3 regions of the Bradyrhizobium sp. CCGB20 genome follow, and region 3 is predicted to be linked to each of the others. Evidence: riboswitches for the same ligand, from Rfam matches in the RefSeq annotation. Region 3 holds a riboswitch; each other region holds the start of a gene.
What was found. Region 3 has a riboswitch for cobalamin ahead of NLM15_RS15260 (TonB-dependent receptor domain-containing protein). Riboswitches for the same ligand answer to the same signal wherever they lie in the genome.
Positions count from the first base shown of each region.

Region 1 (5,813 bases), 1.7 Mb from region 3:
ACTGACTGTTATTCAGCAGGTCCGGCAGAGGCTCGACAAGAGTCGAGGCCAGCGCACGCGAGCAAGCAAGCCGATCGAGAGCCCGATGTAAGGAAGTCATTAGGCCCAATAAACTTGCACGATACCTCTTTTTCGAAGGAATCGCGCTCTGTGCAGCCGCAACGCAACCCAAGTTCCGCCGCTTGCAGTTCGTTTCTTACAATCCCACAGCTGGTCAAGCCAATGGGGCCTTTCAGGAATCGATGCGTCTTCTAATCTGAGAGCTAGCACCACGGCGGTCAATGACCGTTGGCATGATGCAGCGATAGGCGGACTAAGCAGAGACTGCCCTGCCTGTTTTGCGGGCAATCCATCCTGTAGACCCGCTAAGCGACCTTTGCCACAGGCTTCTTGGTCGCTGTTATGCGGGTTACGCTGCTCTGACCATCGATGCTGATGGGTATCTCGCCTGCGACTGTGGCGCGACGAACGACGCGATGCTGGTCGCCGTAATCATTCACCGCGTAATGTTGCGTGGCGCGATTGTCCCAGACCACTACATCACCTTCCTTCCAGCTCCAGCGCACAGTGTTTTCGGGCACAGTGATATGGGACTGAAACAGATCAAACAGCTTCTGACCGTCGTATTTTGGGACGCCAACAAAACGTTGTACTAGGGCGCCGAGCACCAGCGTGCGTTCGCCGGTCTCAGGGTGGACGCGCACGACAGGATGCTCCGTCTGATAGACCGTTTTCGTGAAGACTTCGTCCAAGTGCTTCTTATCGAGCTCGCTGGCGCGGGGCATTATTGCGTAGTCGAATGCATTGCTGTGGACGGCCCAGAGCTTGTCCGCAAGCCGTTGCAGCGGCGGTGCCAGGTCGAGGTAATCCGTGACGGCATTTGACCAGACTGTATCGCCACCGAAAGATGGCATCACAATGCCGCGCAGCACCGCTATCTTGGGGTAGGCATCGACGAACGTTCCATCCGTGTGCCACAGGTCGGCTCGGCTACCGGCGCGAGCCGAATCAAGCTCGATGATCGACGCTGTTCCATTAATGGCACCGCGCATCGGATGAGCCGCCAGACTTCCGAAACGAAGAGCAAAGCGCTCCTGTTCGGCGTCGTCGAGATGTCCTTGGTCGCGAAAGAAGACAACCTTGTGCTCGAGCAACAGCTCATTGATGGCGGCGATCGTTTGGTCGGGCAGATCGCCCGAGAGCTTGACCTTTCGAATTTCTGCGCCGATGCGCGCTGCGCGTTTGATGACGTCGGCGCGAGGAATGACACTATCCGAGACGATCATTGCATTCACAGCGGCACTCTCCAAATTGAGAGATCTGCGGTTCGATCGCCAGAACAAGCTACTCAGCTGGGATAGAACCTGTCGAACGCCACGTTGCGGACAGCATAGCGCCAATCCGTCAAAACCGAGTGACCCCGAGGAGCCGATTTATGCGCGCTTCGGGGTCTCGAAGAGGTGAGGTCTGGCCTGCGTGACGGTTTCTTATCTATTGATTGACCGAATCTGTCAGTTGGATCAATTGCTAACATTGGTAGTTGACTGAGGCATAGGCTTTACTACTCGCTGGCCAATTGATGCAGAAATTGCAGCTCCGTTCAGCGCCGAACGCGCAAAAAAACACCAGTCGGGTGGATAGAGGAATGAGAGAGGGCCCGTGAGATCGATCCTGATGGGAAGCTCAGCGCTAAAGAGCCGCAGTGCTAATCTCATGCGATCGGAAGTCCCAAGAGTAGAGTTGTTCGATCGGTGTTACCGTCCTCACAGCGTCGGAGGTCCAACACCATCGGCGACGCGATCATATGGCCTTCCCCCAGCGCTCCGGGGCGAACAAGGCTTAGGAAACACGTTACGGCGCAAGGTTAGCGTTTTTCGGCCAAGCTCGTCGGGCTGATGCAAGCGCAGAGGTTTACACCATTGATTGCCACGGACTTAAGAACCTCATACCTGCCAGCATGCCGCGGAAAAGGTGATCATGAGGTTGACGTAATCCTTAGGTTACAGATAATCGAAGGCGTCGAGGTTCTTCAGTCTCGCCTGATCTGGAGCTAAGAGGGAAGCCGGTGCGCTCTGGATCCTTTCGGGATCGAAGTAATGCCGGCGCTGCCCCCGCACCTGTAAGCGGCGAGCCTGCATTCACACGTGTCACTGAAGCAGACGCTTCGGGAAGACCGGATGTAGGCGATGACCTGCGAGCCAGGAGACCTGCCCCGACAACATAATCGTCCACGGGCGGGGTGTCCGGTGGTACGCTAAAGCAGCAGGCGCTTCGCAGCCCTCCTGCTGCGTCCGCCATGGCTGCCCCCCAACAATGGGGTTAAAGCTATGTCTATTCTCTCACTTCCTGTCGCAACACTCGGCATGCCACGTATCGGGCCACGCCGCGAACTCAAGCAGGCACTCGAAGGCTTCTGGGCCGGTAAGATCAGCAACCAGCAGCTTCTTGAAACTGCAGCCGGTCTTCGTGTCGCAAATTGGGCGCGTCAGAACTCGCTTGGCGTCACCGTCATCCCGTCAAATGACTTTTCACTCTACGATCAGGTTCTCGACACGAGCGTCATGGTTGGTGCCATTCCGGAAGCGTATGGCTGGGACGGCGGTCCGGTTTCGCTGAAGACTTATTTCGCTATGGCGCGCGGCTCGCAAACCGAGGATCATGAAGCGAGTTGCAGCCACGCCGATGATGCCCGCCCCTCTGCCGCGCAGGAGATGACCAAGTGGTTCGATACGAACTATCACTACATGGTGCCCGAATTCCATCAAGGTCAGACCTTCAGGCTCTCCTCCCGAAAGCCGATCGAGGAATATGAGGAGGCGAAAGCCCTTGGCTATCAGACGCGTCCTGTTCTGGTAGGACCAGTCACCTTCCTGAAGCTTGGCAAGGGCGCCGATCTGACTTTTGATCCGATTTCGCTGCTCGATAGCCTCCTGCCGGTCTATGTTGAGGTACTCAAGGAACTAGCGAAACGCGGAGCCGAGTGGATTCAGCTTGATGAGCCGTGCCTTGTGATTGATCTTGACGAGACCACGCGGAATGCGCTCCAGCGCGCCTATAAGCGTCTCGCCGACGACGTACCTGGCATTAAGGTCATGGTTGCAACTTATTTCGGGGCGATCGGCGACAATCTGTCGACCGCTCTGGAGCTGCCTGTGGCCGGACTGCACGTCGATCTTGTTCGCGCTCCCCAACAATTGAATCAGATTGAATTCGGCGCCCGCGCGGACCTTATGATTTCGCTCGGCGTGATTGATGGTCGCAACGTGTGGCGTTCCAACCTGTCGGCGCTTGTGGACCGGCTCAAGCCCGTCGTTGCCAGGCTCGGCAAGGATCGCCTGCAGCTGGCGCCCTCCTGTTCGCTCATACACGTCCCCATCGACCTTGAGCTCGAGACCGAGCTCGATTTGGACGTGAAGAGCTGGCTTGCATTCTCGGTTCAGAAGATCGGGGAACTCGCGGCCTTGGCGAAAACGCTTGCGGGCGATGAGAATGTCGCCGCGCTTGCCGAATCAGACCTTGCGGCAACGGCTCGCCGAGTATCCTCAAAAATCCATGACACGGCCGTCGCGCAGCGGACGGCCACGATTGGCGATGATATGCGCCGCCGCAATAGCGCGTTTGCGAGCCGGACCGAAATTCAGCGCAAGCGATTCGGCCTGCCCCTTTTCCCCACGACGACGATCGGATCATTCCCGCAGACGACCGAAGTTCGCAAGGCCCGCGCGGCCCATGCCAGTGGGAAGTTGACAGACGTACAGTATGAACACTTTCTGAAGAAGGAAACGGCTCACGCCGTCCACTGGCAGCAAGACATCGGGCTCGACGTGCTCGTCCACGGCGAGTTCGAGCGCAACGATATGGTCCAATATTTTGCTGAGCAGCTCTCCGGATTCGTGTTCACCAAGCACGGTTGGGTACAGTCTTACGGCTCTCGTTATGTTCGCCCTCCGATCCTGTTCGGTGACGTCTCCCGGCCGAAGCCGATGACCGTTCGGTGGTGGAGCTACGCGCAATCGTTGACCAAAAGGCCTATGAAGGCAATCCTTACGGGGCCCGTGACGGTCCTGAATTGGTCGTTCGTCCGTGACGACATTCCGCGCAGCGAGGCCTGCCGACAGATCGCGCTCGCGATCCGTGACGAAGTCGCCGACCTCGAAAAGGCCGGTGCAACCATGATCCAAATCGATGAGGCTGCGCTTCGCGAAGGTTTGCCGCTCCGCCGATCCGAGTGGAAGCCTTATCTGGACTGGGCAGTGGACAGCTTCCGCATATGCTCGTCCGGCGTCGTCGATGCAACGCAGATCCATACCCACATGTGTTACTCGGAGTTCAACGCCATCATCGACGCAATTGCCGCGATGGACGCGGATGTCATCTCGATCGAAACGTCCCGTTCTAAGATGGAGCTGCTTGATGCATTCACGGCGTTTAAATACCCGAACGACATCGGCCCCGGCGTCTATGACATCCACTCGCCTCGCGTTCCGGAAGCCAATGAGATGGGAGATCTGATCGCGCTGGCTCGCCGACGGCTGTCGGACTCACAGCTCTGGATCAATCCGGATTGCGGCTTGAAGACTCGCAAATGGGACGAAGTGCGTCCGGCACTGGCCAACATGGTCGCAGCCGCCCGCGAACTGCGCAAGGCCTGCTGATTCCAGCGTGACCTTACCATAGAGCCGCGTTCGTTCGACGGAGCTTGTCGGATCCACCCGCAACTGCCCCCGCAGCAGCTTCGCCGGCGGGAGCGACGAAGACGGGTTTATCGGAGGCTCCGCGGCCATGCCGATAACCCTGTGTTCGACAGCTAGTACGAACAATAACACATCAGATTGCATATTCGTGAAAAGTCACCGGCGACGTTTTCCATCACACGCCTCAAGCATCGGGCTGCACCTGGACTAGTCCCACTTACGCGGTGGCCACACCTCGCAGTACCTAGAGGGACTCCGTGGGATCGTTACTGACGCGGCCGACCGGTGTGCTACCCCCATTGCCGTACAAGGCGCAGACCTGCGGACAGCTAAAGCAACCAGATCGGCCGGTCACGGGTCAGCCGCCCGCGTCTGACTAACCGCACCACTTTGCCTTTGCCTAACGGAATTGCAAACGTCGATCACATCTCAACCTGCTAGCGTTACCACGTCATATCGCTCGTTTGAATTACCTACGTCGAGTTTTATAACCAAGTCGATCCGTTACTGAAGCGGTATGGAGTCGGAAATGTCTCAAGCAAAGTGGAAATTGACGAACTGGATCGGTGCGGCCTGCATAGGTGTACTTCCAACGGCGCCTGCAGCGGCGCAACCGATCTGGACCTGGATCAACCAATACGGCTCAACCCTAGTGGTTGAGAATTACAATGCGAACACAGGTGCGATTGCCGGCACTTACACGAACAATGCGAGCAATAGCTGCGACGAAGGTGCGCCTCAGTTGATGACAGGCTGGCTCGCACAGACTAACACTGGCACGGCGATCAGCTTTTCGGTGAATTTTGCAGGTTGCGGCTCGACAACCGTGTGGACGGGACAGCTGAACGCTACCTCGGGATTTCAGGGACTCTGGCTACTTTCACTCGCCGAAGCGGTGGCGTGGAATGGCATCAGCGCTGGCGCGGACACTTTCGCTTTCGCAAGCGGCGACAAATCAAAGCTTCCGTCCGCTGCCGGAGAGGCGGCCAAGGGAGGCGCAGGCGAGAAGCTCTCGAATACAAAGAATCGCAAATGACATGACCTGCCACGGGCGCGGGAAGGAACGTATCACGGACAGTTCATCCGCACTGATTGGGTAGCGATTTCGAGATGGGGCCT
Region 1 is NZ_JANADN010000001.1:1,673,046-1,678,858, reverse strand. Features, by position in the region: gene NLM15_RS07745 (TauD/TfdA dioxygenase family protein) at 366-1,295, opposite strand; cobalamin riboswitch at 2,006-2,230, shown strand; gene metE (5-methyltetrahydropteroyltriglutamate--homocysteine S-methyltransferase) at 2,328-4,655, shown strand; gene NLM15_RS07735 (avidin/streptavidin family protein) at 5,224-5,730, shown strand.
Region 1: another riboswitch for cobalamin. It lies ahead of metE (5-methyltetrahydropteroyltriglutamate--homocysteine S-methyltransferase); the one in region 3 lies ahead of NLM15_RS15260 (TonB-dependent receptor domain-containing protein).

Region 2 (5,813 bases), 1.6 Mb from region 3:
GGAATGCAGAACTTGGACGCGTGCGCCAGGTTGTCGGCTGAAATCCGGAATTGCAAATTCCCTGGAAGATCGCTAACGACCTCGAACTGGCGGGGTCTCAGTAAGCAGCGCAGAAGCAACGGTAAGCGCCGCATCAATAAGCTGCGCAATGTCCAAAGCGTGTCAGCCACCTCCAGCGCCTTCTGGTGGCGCAGGGCTTTGTTGCTCGGGATCGCCGATACTACGTGACGGCTTTACAGTTTACTACGGCGGCGGGGAGTACCGGTCCTGCGTTTCCTTGCCAAATGCGTTACGCTGTAGGTCTTTAAGAGGCGTCCAAACCGAAAGCGTCGCGTGTTTTGCTACGCGGTAGGGATGGAAGGACATTTCAGGCGGCCGACAACACGGCTGCGGAAGTCCATCGTGCTTTCCGCATTCCGGTTGCCGGCGCCCCAGCCAATCATTGCCTTCTGCGCCCCAGCTATGCCGATGAAAAAGCAGCGATCGCCCTCGGCATTGATTCCGTGACGCCAGATCTGTCAAAAGAACAAATCGTGAGGTCTGACGGGAGGGATCTGATCGAGGAAGATCTTCCGCAACGTTCCACTCTCGCAGCGGCGAGCGCCGAACGACCTCGCAAACCGTAGCGATGCTTTCGGGGCGCTGCTCTTGTCATTCCCAAGTCAAGGCACCTCCGTTCTGGTATTCGATGACGCGGGTCTCGAAGAAGTTCTTCTCCTTCTTCAAATCCATCGTCTCCGACATCCACGGGAACGGGTTCTCGACCTCGGCGAATACAGGCGAAAGTCCGATCTGCGCACAGCGACGGTTAGCGATGAAGTGCATGTACTGTTCGCACAGTGCCGCATTGAGCCCGAGGAAGCCCCTCGGCATCGTGTCGCGTCCATAGGCGGCCTCCAGCTCCGCCGCCTCGCGGATCATGCCGCGTACCTCGTCCTGGAACGCTGGCGTCCACAGGTGCGGATTCTCGATCTTGATCTGGTTGATCACGTCGATCCCAAAGTTGAGATGGATGCTCTCGTCACGGAGGATGTACTGATACTGCTCGGCGATGCCGACCATCTTGTTGCGGCGGCCGAGCGAGAGGATCTGCGCAAAGCCGGTGTAGAACCACATCCCCTCGAACACGACGTAGAAGGCGACGAGATCGCGCAGAAAGGCGCGGTCATTGTCCGGCGTGCGCGTCTGAAACGAAGCATCGTCGAGATGCTGCGTGTGCTTGAGCGCCCAGGCCGCCTTGTCGGTGATCGAAGGTACCTCGCGGTACATGTTGAACAGCTCGCCCTCATCGAGGCCGAGGCTTTCGACGATGTATTGGAAGGTATGGGTATGCACCGCCTCCTCGAAGGCCTGCCGCAGCAAGTACTGGCGGCATTCCGGGTTGGTGAGGTGCCGATAGATCGCCAGCACGATGTTGTTGGCGACGAGGGATTCGGAGGCCGCGAAGAAGCCGAGATTGCGCTTGATCGCGCGCCGCTCGTCTTCCGTCAGCCCGTCCCGCGACTTCCACAGGGCTATGTCGGCCTGCATCGAGACTTCGGTCGGCATCCAGTGATTGTTGCAGCCGGAGAGATATTTCTCCCAGGCCCATTTGTATTTCAGCGGCAGCAGCTGGTTGACGTCGGCGCGGCAGTTGATCATCCGCTTCTCGTCGACCGAGACCCGGCCGCCGCCGCGATCTATCGCACCCAAGCCGGTGGGGTCGACCGGCTCGAGCCTGAGCTGGGTCTGCGGACGGAGCGCGGTGGCGAGGCTTGAGGCAGCCGGAGTCGCCGCCGTGGTTTCGGTGTCGGACCAATCGAGCATCGTCATCTCCTCACTGGCACGCTTCGCATTCGGGATCGTCGATCCGGCAGGCCTTGATGCCTTCGAGATCGGGAGCTGCCGCCGCCGGGATCATGATCGGGGCGTGCGAGAGAGCTTCAGATGCAGACACCGCGTTGAGCTTGCCGTCGGTTCCCTTGAGCGTCGACTTCTCGACATGCGTGGCGCTGCGCGAGCGCAGGTAATAGGTGGTCTTCAAGCCGTGCCGCCAAGCCAGCCGATAGAGCGCATCGAGCTTCTTGCCGGAGGGATTGGCGATGTAGAGATTGAGCGACTGCGACTGGTCGATCCACTTCTGCCGGCGCGCGGCGGCCTCGATCAACCAGGCGCTGTCGATCTCGAAGGCGGTGGCGTAGAGCGCTTTCAGATCGTCAGGGACGCGGTCGATCTGGCCGACGCTGCCGTCGAAATATTTGAGGTCGGAGACCATCACCTCGTCCCATAATCCCCTCGCCTTGAGATCACGAACGAGGAACTCGTTCACGACGGTGAAGTCGCCGGACATGTTCGATTTGACGAACAGGTTCTGGTAGTTCGGCTCGATCGACTGCGAAACGCCGCAGATGTTGGAGATCGTCGCGGTCGGCGCGATCGCCATCACGTTCGAGTTGCGCATGCCGCTGGCGGTGACCTTCTTGCGCAGGCGATCCCAATCCCGCGTCGAGGAGCGGTCCGCACCGAACCCACCGCGGGACTCGGCGACGAACTGCATGGAGTCGAGCGGCAAAATCGCCTTCGACCATAGCGAACCCTCGAAGCTCGCATAGCGGCCGCGCTCGGCGGCGAGATCGGAGGACGCCTCGATCGCGTAGAACGAGATCGCTTCCATGCTGACGTCGGCAAAGGTCACCGCCGCCTCGGACGCGATCGGGATACGCTGGACTTGAAGCGCCTCCTGAAAACCCATCAGGCCGAGGCCGACCGGCCGGTGGCGCATGTTCGAACGACGCGCCTCCGGGATCGTGTAAAAACTGATGTCGATGACGTTGTCGAGCATCCGCACGGCGGTCGTGACCGTCCGCTTCAACTTGGCCTGGTCGATACCGTCAAGGCCGACATGGGCGAGCATGTTGACGGAGCCGAGATTGCAGACTGCGACCTCGTCGGCCGAGGTGTTGAGCGTGATCTCGGTGCAGAGATTCGAGGAATGGATCACGCCCATGTGCCGCTGCGGCGAACGCAGATTGCAGGGGTCCTTGAAGGTGATCCAGGGATGGCCGGTCTCGAACAGCATGGTCAGCATGCGGCGCCAGAGGTCGGTCGCGCGCACCGTCTTGAACACGCGTAGGCCGCCGGCCTTCGCCTTGGCTTCATAGCCCTCATACGCGGTCTTGAACGCAGTGCCATAGAGATCGTGCAGGTCGGGCGTCTCGTCCGGCGAGAACAATGTCCACTCACCGTCGGCATCGACGCGCTGCATGAACAGATCAGGCACCCAATTGGCGGTGTTCATGTCGTGGGTGCGGCGGCGATCGTCGCCGGTGTTCTTGCGCAGATCGAGGAACTCCTCGATGTCGACGTGCCAGGTCTCGAGATAGGCGCAGACCGCGCCCTTGCGCTTGCCGCCCTGGTTGACGGCGATCGCGGTGTCGTTGGCGACCTTCAGGAACGGGATGATGCCCTGGCTCTCGCCATTGGTGCCCTTGATGTGGGCGCCGAGACCGCGGACCGGCGTCCAGTCGTTGCCGAGCCCGCCGGAGTATCTTGCCAGCAGCGCGTTGTCCTTGATGGATTTGAAGATGCCGTCGAGGTCATCGGAGACGGTGGTGAGGAAGCAGGATGATAATTGCGGGCGCAGCGTGCCCGAATTGAACAGCGTCGGCGTCGAAGCCATGAAGTCGAACGACGACAGCAGATCGTAGAACTCGATCGCCCTGGCTTCGCGGTCGATCTCGCGGACCGCAAGACTCATAGCGACGCGCATGAAGAACGCCTGCGGCAACTCGATGCGCTTGCCGCGCTCATGCAGGAAGTAGCGGTCGTAAAGGGTCTGGAGACCGAGGAACTGGAAGTTCAGGTCGCGCTCCGGCTTCAGCGCCGTGGCGATCCGGCCGAGGTCGAAACGGGAGAGCTCGGGATCGAGCAGTTCGGCAGCAATGCCGGCTTTCACATAGGCCGGGAAGTATTCGGCATAGCGGGTCGCCATGTCGGCCTGCGAGGCGGACGAGGGAATGCCGTGGACATGCGAGAGCACTTCGCCGCGGAGCTTGTCGAGCAGCAGACGCGCGCTGACATAAGCATAGTTCGGCTCCTGCTCGACCAGCGTGCGCGCGGCCATGATCGAGGCCAGCGCTAGCTCGTCCTGGCTGATGCCGTCGTAGAGATTGCGGGTGGTCTCGGCCAGCACCGGGGCGGCGGAGACGCCGTCGAGCCCCGCGCAGGCTTCGCCGATGATCAGCGCGAGACGCCTGGTATCGAGGCCGATGCGCGAGCCGTCAGCAAGCGTGACGTGTAGCTCCGGAACGGCAACGGGCGCTGGCTGCGCAGCCGCCTCTTCTGCGCGCTGGCGCGATCGCTCTTCGCGGTACAGCACATAGGCGCGCGCGACCTTGTGGTGCTCGCTGCGCATCAGGGCGAGCTCGACCTGGTCCTGCACATCCTCGATATGGAAGGTGCGTCCTTCGCCTGCGCGCCGCATCAGCGCTGCGACGATCTCGGCCGTCAGCTGCTCGACGCTCTCATGGACACGGCGCGAGGCGACCGCGCTGGTGCCTTCGACCGCAAGGAAGGCCTTGGTCATGGCAACAGCTATCTTGGCGGAATCGAATGGCGAGACCTTTCCATTGCGGCGGATGATCTGCATGGCCGGCTCGCTGAAAGCAGCCGCAAGTGATTGTGGACGCAACTGGATGATGGGTGCGGAAGCGCCTTCCGCGTCGTGCAGGTTCAGTGACATCAATAGGCCCCGTGATGCGCGTTGTGTTTGAACGGGGCGTTGAGGAAGGACGCTGCAGATCGCCGGCGGAATGATGCCGACGGCGCATGCAAGCGACCGCCGGGACACCCCGCCCGTGGACGTTCAGATCATCACGGCAGGTCTCCTGGCTCGCAGGTCGTTGCTCGCTTCCCGTCTTCCCGGTGCAGATAGCGCCAGTGACGATTTTCGGAAACAGCTCGCTGCTGACAGTTGCGGGGGCAGCGCCGGAATTCCACGCCAAAGCGCAGTCACCGGCTTCCCTCTTAGCCACTAAATCTTGCGATCCGGTGGAACCATGATTACTATATGTAGCGATGGTTCGGGCCTCCTGTCAATGGCTGATAACGTGCCGATACCGATTTGCCTGCGGAATGCTGGAATCTCACGGGCTCTGAAAGCTCCCGATTCGCAGGCAAACGTGTGCTCATAGATTTGGGTAGAACGGTGAGGCCTGCGCACTCGCGTTGGAAACTGATCTTGCTTTGGCTCTTATCGACATTTCTACGATATCCGACCATGGCGAGTTCGATCACATTCTTCGTGACTCCGTTGACGTTCCGAACTTCGTCGCCAATGCCGGCGTGTACAAACCTAAGCCCGTAGGCTGGCCGGACGGCATAGGCCGCGTCGAAAATTTGTCGCGACGACCGGAATGACATTCATCAGCGCCATGCCGGATGACCCTGAGCATGTCCTTCCAGTTCAGCTTGATAGCCTAACGACATCACTGCCGCTCGCAACTCGCTTCCGTTCAGAAGGGTCCGTCGGCGAAAGCGCCGGAGCAAGACATCGAGGAATGAACTCGCGCGAACCAGATCGGCATTGAGGCCGCGCGAATTCACTCCACGGACGAAATTCCCGTCCAAAAGAATGACAGTGCAAAGAAGACCTGCATCCGACGCCACCAAAACAACGAGCGAGCCGCCGAGGTTCATGGCACCACTCCTCTTTGTTGTGGTTATTGTTAGCATTATGCTCGCGGTGACCTGCCACTGAATTGTCATCCAGCGGCAGTTAGAGTCCCGAGGGTTTTGAAACGCTCTCCAAAACTAGGCCAGCCGGAGCTGGAATT
Region 2 is NZ_JANADN010000001.1:1,682,291-1,688,103, forward strand. Features, by position in the region: gene NLM15_RS43940 (lyase family protein) at 1-228, shown strand, start outside; gene NLM15_RS07760 (ribonucleotide-diphosphate reductase subunit beta) at 652-1,806, opposite strand; gene NLM15_RS07765 (ribonucleoside-diphosphate reductase subunit alpha) at 1,817-4,720, opposite strand; cobalamin riboswitch at 4,838-5,054, opposite strand; gene NLM15_RS07770 (hypothetical protein) at 5,404-5,676, opposite strand.
Region 2: another riboswitch for cobalamin. It lies ahead of NLM15_RS07765 (ribonucleoside-diphosphate reductase subunit alpha); the one in region 3 lies ahead of NLM15_RS15260 (TonB-dependent receptor domain-containing protein).

Region 3 (5,813 bases):
AAGCGCGAGAAATGCGCGGTGACGCCGGCCACGCCATGCAGCATGGAATTTGTGACGGGCTCCAGCACCGAGTTGGACGACGGCGTGATCATGCCGAGCCGCTTGCGCTGAGTTGACATCGATCACGATCGCCCCGTTGGCAGAGCGCACCGCTGCGCCCGTCAGATGATCATCGTCGCCTGCCATCGCCCGCGCAACCCGCAATTTGCATGCCGCATATGATTTGTCCTAGACGCAGCTCAGGCCGCGAAGGTCGATCGCAGGCGCCGCCAGCCGATGACGATGCCGGTGACGGAGAACACCAGCCCGAGCAGGCAGAGCCCGACGACAAGGGCATCACGCAATCGCGGATGCGCCATGAGAACGGGAAAATCCAGCGTGTGAAGCGCGCTGTAGACCCAGCGATAGGCCCGCCGCGAAGCATCCAGCCTTTGCAGCACGCTGCCGTCGGCACTGTCGACGTCGAACCAGACGTCGCCGCAGCGGGCGCGGTAGACGGGGGCACCGGGAACGACGGACTGCGCGGGATAGTCGTCATTGTCGGCGAGAATGGACGGTAAGCCGCAGCCCGTGGCAAGGCGTGCCGTCAATCCCTGAACTTCGTCGGTGCTCAAAAATCGCGTTTGTCCATCGTGGGACGCGTCCCCTGCTCCAATCAAGGTCTGGGAACCGAGCGCGAACCGATCGCGGCGGTAGGCATTGCCGTTGAAGGCGAACCATTCGATCTCCCGGGCCGATGACGATATCGGCCGGCGATCGAGCCACGCCGCGGCCCAATCCGGCGACGCATAGGTCACGCTCGCTTCGGAGGCCGTCAACTGTCCGCGCGAGAACAAGCGCCCATGGTCCATGGAAAACCAGCCGCTGAAAATCCAGGTCAGCACGAAGGCTGTTACTGCGAGACCAGTGAGGTGATGCAGGGCATGCCAGCCGCGATAAGGCGTTGGGAGGCCGCGTCCTCGCATCCTGATCCGGACGATCCCGAGCACCGCGCCCAGCAAGGCTGCGATCAAGGCCAGAAGCGACAGCGTCCAGACGACGCGGTCCCACAGCGCCCAATTGCTGCGCAGGATCGTCGGATAGATCCAGTGCAAGACGCTGCCGGCGAGGTTCCAGCCGCGCTCGCGTCGCGTGCTATCCAGGACGATCTCGCCGGTGAGCGACGAGACATAGAGCTCCGTTCCGGCGGCATCGCCGAGCGAGACGCGAAACAGGGGGCGGTGGCGGTCAAAGCCATTCGGCACGCTCCATTGGTCGTAGTCCGAGAGCGCAGCGATCTCGACCCGTGTGGCGTCGAGCCCGCGTTGGCGGGCATGGCCCCGCGCGATACCGAGTACCACGTCCTCGGACATCACCGATGCGTCCCGTCCGTCGGAAGCATGGATCGCGCGGACACGCGCCCGTCCCGACACGACAAAGACCGGTCCGTCGCTTCGCTGGAACAGGCGAACGCGCGTGGCATCGTCGACCCCGCTCGCGGACACGGCATTGGCGACTGTAATCTTCACGTCCCCGGGATCCACTGGCGCAAGTCCGGAAAACCGCTCCACTTCCGTCAATGACGGAAACGGAACAAAGTGCATCACGATCCCCGTCGCGAACCACATCGCGAACAGCAGGCAGAACGCGATCCCGAGCCAGCGATGCAGCAGGACGATCGCGCCCATCATGCGGTCAGCATCCTACCATTTGAACGCGGCCGAGATCTCGTAGGTGCGCGGCGCGCCCAAAAGGATCTGGTCGGGATAGAACGGATCGCCCCAGATGGCGTAGCGCTTGTCGGTGATGTTGCGCACGCGGAAGGCCAGGCGAGCCTGATCGACCGCATTGAACACCGTTCTGGGGATGTCGACGAAGGCATAGACGTCGGCGACGGTATACGCCTTCATCGTCACGACGTTGGCATCCGTGTTGTAGCGGTCGCCGATATGGCGACCGGTGATGCCGAGCTCCACCGGCCAGGGCGTGAAGAACCGGTACGACGCGCCGGCATTGGCCACGATGCGCGGCACGTTCGGCGGCGTGTTACCGGAGAACGATCCCCCGGCAAAATTGTAGTCGGCATAGCGCGCATCGACATAGGCGATGTTGCCCCAGAGACGCAGCGGCTCGATCGGGCGCACCGCGGCTGCAAGCTCCACACCCTTCGACTCCTGCCGTCCCGCAATGTTGAGCGTCTGGCCGCCGGCTGCCGCATAGACGTTCTTGCGCACGATGTCGTAGGCCGAGAACGACCACTCCGCCCTGTTGTCCCAGAACAGATGCTTGACGCCGGTCTCGTAGGTCCGCGCCGTCGTCAGATCGAGCGGCTGGGTCGGTCCCAGCAGAAAAATGTTGTTGGCGGAGATGTCGGCACCGGTGGCGTACTGGCTGAAGAAGGTCATGCCGGGCACGGCCTCCCAGGTATAACCGATGCGCCCCGTCACCGGTGCCCAGTCCGTTGCAAACGGGAAGCCTGCTTTCACAAGGCCGGCGGAGTCGGTCGAATTGCGGTCAAGCCCGATATGCTCGACGCGCAGGCCGCCGATCAGTGCGAAGGTGCGCGTGAGCTTCAGCCGGTCCTCGAACGAGAGTGCCTCGTTGTCGATGCGGGCGATCTGCTGTTGCGTCGTGAGCAGGCCGTAATAGCCGCGGGCGGGATCGACCAGCGAGACGGAGTCGCCGGGAAAGTTCGCGGCGCCCGGCCTGACAAAGTCGAGGTAGCTTGACGACAGCGTCGTGACCAGCCGATTATCGAAGCCGGCAATATTCGTGTCCCAGGTCAGGTCGGTGATATTGCCGACCAGTCGCTGACTGTGCGCCACATAGAAGCGCTCGCGATCGACCAGGTTCGTACCGGAATTAAACGCCTCAACTTCGTTGTTGAACCACGTGCGCTCCGCACCGTAGCCATAGGCCTGGCTCTTCAACGTCAGGTCAGGCGCGAGCTTCAGCTCGAATCCGCCGCGCAGCCACACTTCCTGAGCGACGTTGCGATTGTCGAGGACGTTGTAATTGGTGTTGAAGGTGCGGTCGTCGATGGTGACCGCGCCGAGATTTGTTTTGTTGTAGTTCGAGATATAATTTCCGGAGACAATCCCCGTCGTCGCATGCGAGCCACTGAAGGCGATCGGCACCAGCGGCGCGCCCCAATAGGCCTTCGAGCGGTCCTCGCGATACTCGATCGCGCCCCAGATCTTGAGGCTGTCGGAGATGCGGTAGTTGAGCTGGCCCGACACGTCGAACGTCTTGGTGTTGGTGTCGTCGGCAAAGCCGTTGAGCGAGGAACGGCTGATATCGAAGCGGTAGTCGAGGCCCTGCACATTGGTGCTGCCGCCGGAGCCGTAGTGCGCGCGAAAAGAATTCAGCGAGTCCCAGGAAAAATCGGCTTCGTTGCGGACCGGTCCCGTATGCGGCGTCTTGGTGACGAAATTGATCGCGCCGCCGGCAGCACCTTCGCCCGACATCACTGAGGCCGGACCTTTCACGAATTCCACGGCTTCGAGATTGGCCGTGTCCGTGATCCGCGATGTCATATTCTGCGGACCGATCTTGATGCCATTGTAGAGCGTGTTGATCTGGCTGTTGGTGAAGCCGCGCATCGAGAACGCCGCGGGCTCGGCCGGATTGTCGCCGGACGTGACGCCGACGGCGCCCTGTGCCGTCTCGGACACGGTGCGATAGCCCTGCTCGCGCATGGTCTCCGACGAGATCACTTCAACGGTTGCGGGGATTTCGTGCACGGTCAGGCCGAGCCGCGAGGCGCTTTCGGCAACCACATTGGTATTGAGCGGCGTCTGCGCCGTCGCGGCAGGCACGACAGGCTTGGACGCGGCCGCCGCGGCAGTGGACCTGCGCGTTGGCGCGCGGCGTGCGCTCTGGGCTTCGCGACTCGCTGGCTTCGCTTGCTTGCGGGGTTGGGCGGGCGACACCTCGACCGGTGGCAGCGGTTCACGGGCCTGCTGCGCCAGGGCGGCGGGCATATCAGCGGATACAAACGAGGTGAGCGCGGCGGAGGCGAGCAGGAAATGGCGCGGTCGTACAAGACGGATGGAAGACACGGTTTGGAACCTCGGTATGACGTCAGTGGCACGTCACAGCGAACCAAGGTCCCATCTTTGGGCTTTCAGCCGTCCGATGAAGCCGAATGTCTGTACTCCCCGACCGACATCTTCGCGTGTGACCACGGCTGACGGCAGGTCTCCTGGCTCGCGGGTCAATACCTTGCGTCGCCTTCCCGGGACCGAGATACCCAGTGGCTCGTGATGCAAGATTCGCCGCTTACAGTTGCGGGGGCAGCCGCGGCATTGGGGACAATTTCCCCGCACCGCATTCCCTTTTCATCCCCTCGCGGGGAAACCGTCGCGAGCATCTAGGATTACGATCCAGACAGAGTCAATGTACAAGCTGCGGCGTTATTGCCACAGCGACCAACTTCCTTGGAGACGAGCATGGAAGGCGAGACCTTCCTCTGGCTGATACGTCATGCGCCCGTCGACGGCATCGCGGGGACCATCCACGCAGCCGACGCGCCGGCCGATCTCGGCGACCGCGCGCAACTGGAGATGCTGCGGCAGAGACTGCCGCGGGATGCTGCGTGCTTTGCGAGCCCGGCACGACGCACGGTTGAGACGGCGCGCGCGCTGGGGCTCGAACCTGTGCGACTGACCGAATTCAGCGAGCAGGATTTTGGCGACTGGACCGGCCGGCGCCATGACGAGCTCGCCGCCACCGGTGGCGAGGCCTATGCGCAGTTCTGGAGTGCGCCGGCGCATGGACGGCCGCCGGGCGGCGAAAGCTTCGAGGATCAGGTCGCGCGCGTCCGGCTGGGTCTGTCGCGGGTCGGAGCCGGATCAGCAGCGCTCGTCGTGCACTCCGGCACGATCCGCGCCGCACTCTGCATCGCACTGGATCTGACACCCCAAGCGGCCCTGCGCTTCGTGATCGACCCGCTGTCGCTGACCCGGATCGATCGGCTCGCGACCGGCTGGCGCGTCGTCTTCGTCAATCAGCGCGCGGCTTGAGCCGGATCAGCCAGGGCGATCCGGCACATTGGCCTGCGCGAAGGTCGCCATGCCGTTGTGCAGGCTGCACGCGAGCCGCACCAGCGGCAGCGCGATGGCCGCCCCCGATCCTTCGCCGAGCCTGAGATCGAGGCTGATCAGCGGCTGCACATTCAGGGCACGCAGCACCAGCCGGTGCCCCTGCTCCGCCGATTGATGCGACGGCAGCAGGAACGGCTGGCACGACGGGTTCAGCCGCACGGCCGCAAGCGCTGCCACCGATACGATGAAGCCGTCGATCAGCACGGGGATGCGGCGCTGCGCGGCCGCAATGATGGCACCGCAGATCGCCGCAATCTCGAGGCCGCCGACGGCGCACAGGATCTTTTCGGGCGGAGCACTTGCGATGCCATGATGCGCGATCGCAGCGTCGATCACGCGCGCCTTGTGCGCGCGGCCGGCCGCGTCGACGCCGGTACCGCTGCCCGCGACCTCCTCGGCACTCATGCCGAGCAGGCTCGCCGCAATCGCCGCCGCCGTCGTGGTATTGCCGATGCCCATCTCGCCGAAGATCAGGAGATCGGGCTGATGGGCCTCCGCGCGCGCGACGGCGCGCTGGCCGGCTTCGAAGGCGAATGCCAGCTCCGCAGCGGTGAGTGCAGCTTCCACGCTGAAATCGCGCGTGCCGCTGCGCGGCTTGTCGATGACGATTCCCGCCATCGCCTCCTGCGCCAGCGTGCCGGCGTCGACGATTTCCAGGCTGGAGCCAAGGTCACGCGCCAGCACCGAGATCGCGGCGCCGCCCGAGGCAAAGTTCGCCATCATCGCGAT
Region 3 is NZ_JANADN010000001.1:3,324,501-3,330,313, reverse strand. Features, by position in the region: gene NLM15_RS15270 (aspartate/glutamate racemase family protein) at 1-119, opposite strand, end outside; gene NLM15_RS15265 (PepSY domain-containing protein) at 240-1,670, opposite strand; gene NLM15_RS15260 (TonB-dependent receptor domain-containing protein) at 1,683-4,040, opposite strand; cobalamin riboswitch at 4,156-4,358, opposite strand; gene NLM15_RS15255 (histidine phosphatase family protein) at 4,431-5,003, shown strand; gene cobT (nicotinate-nucleotide--dimethylbenzimidazole phosphoribosyltransferase) at 5,010-5,813, opposite strand, start outside.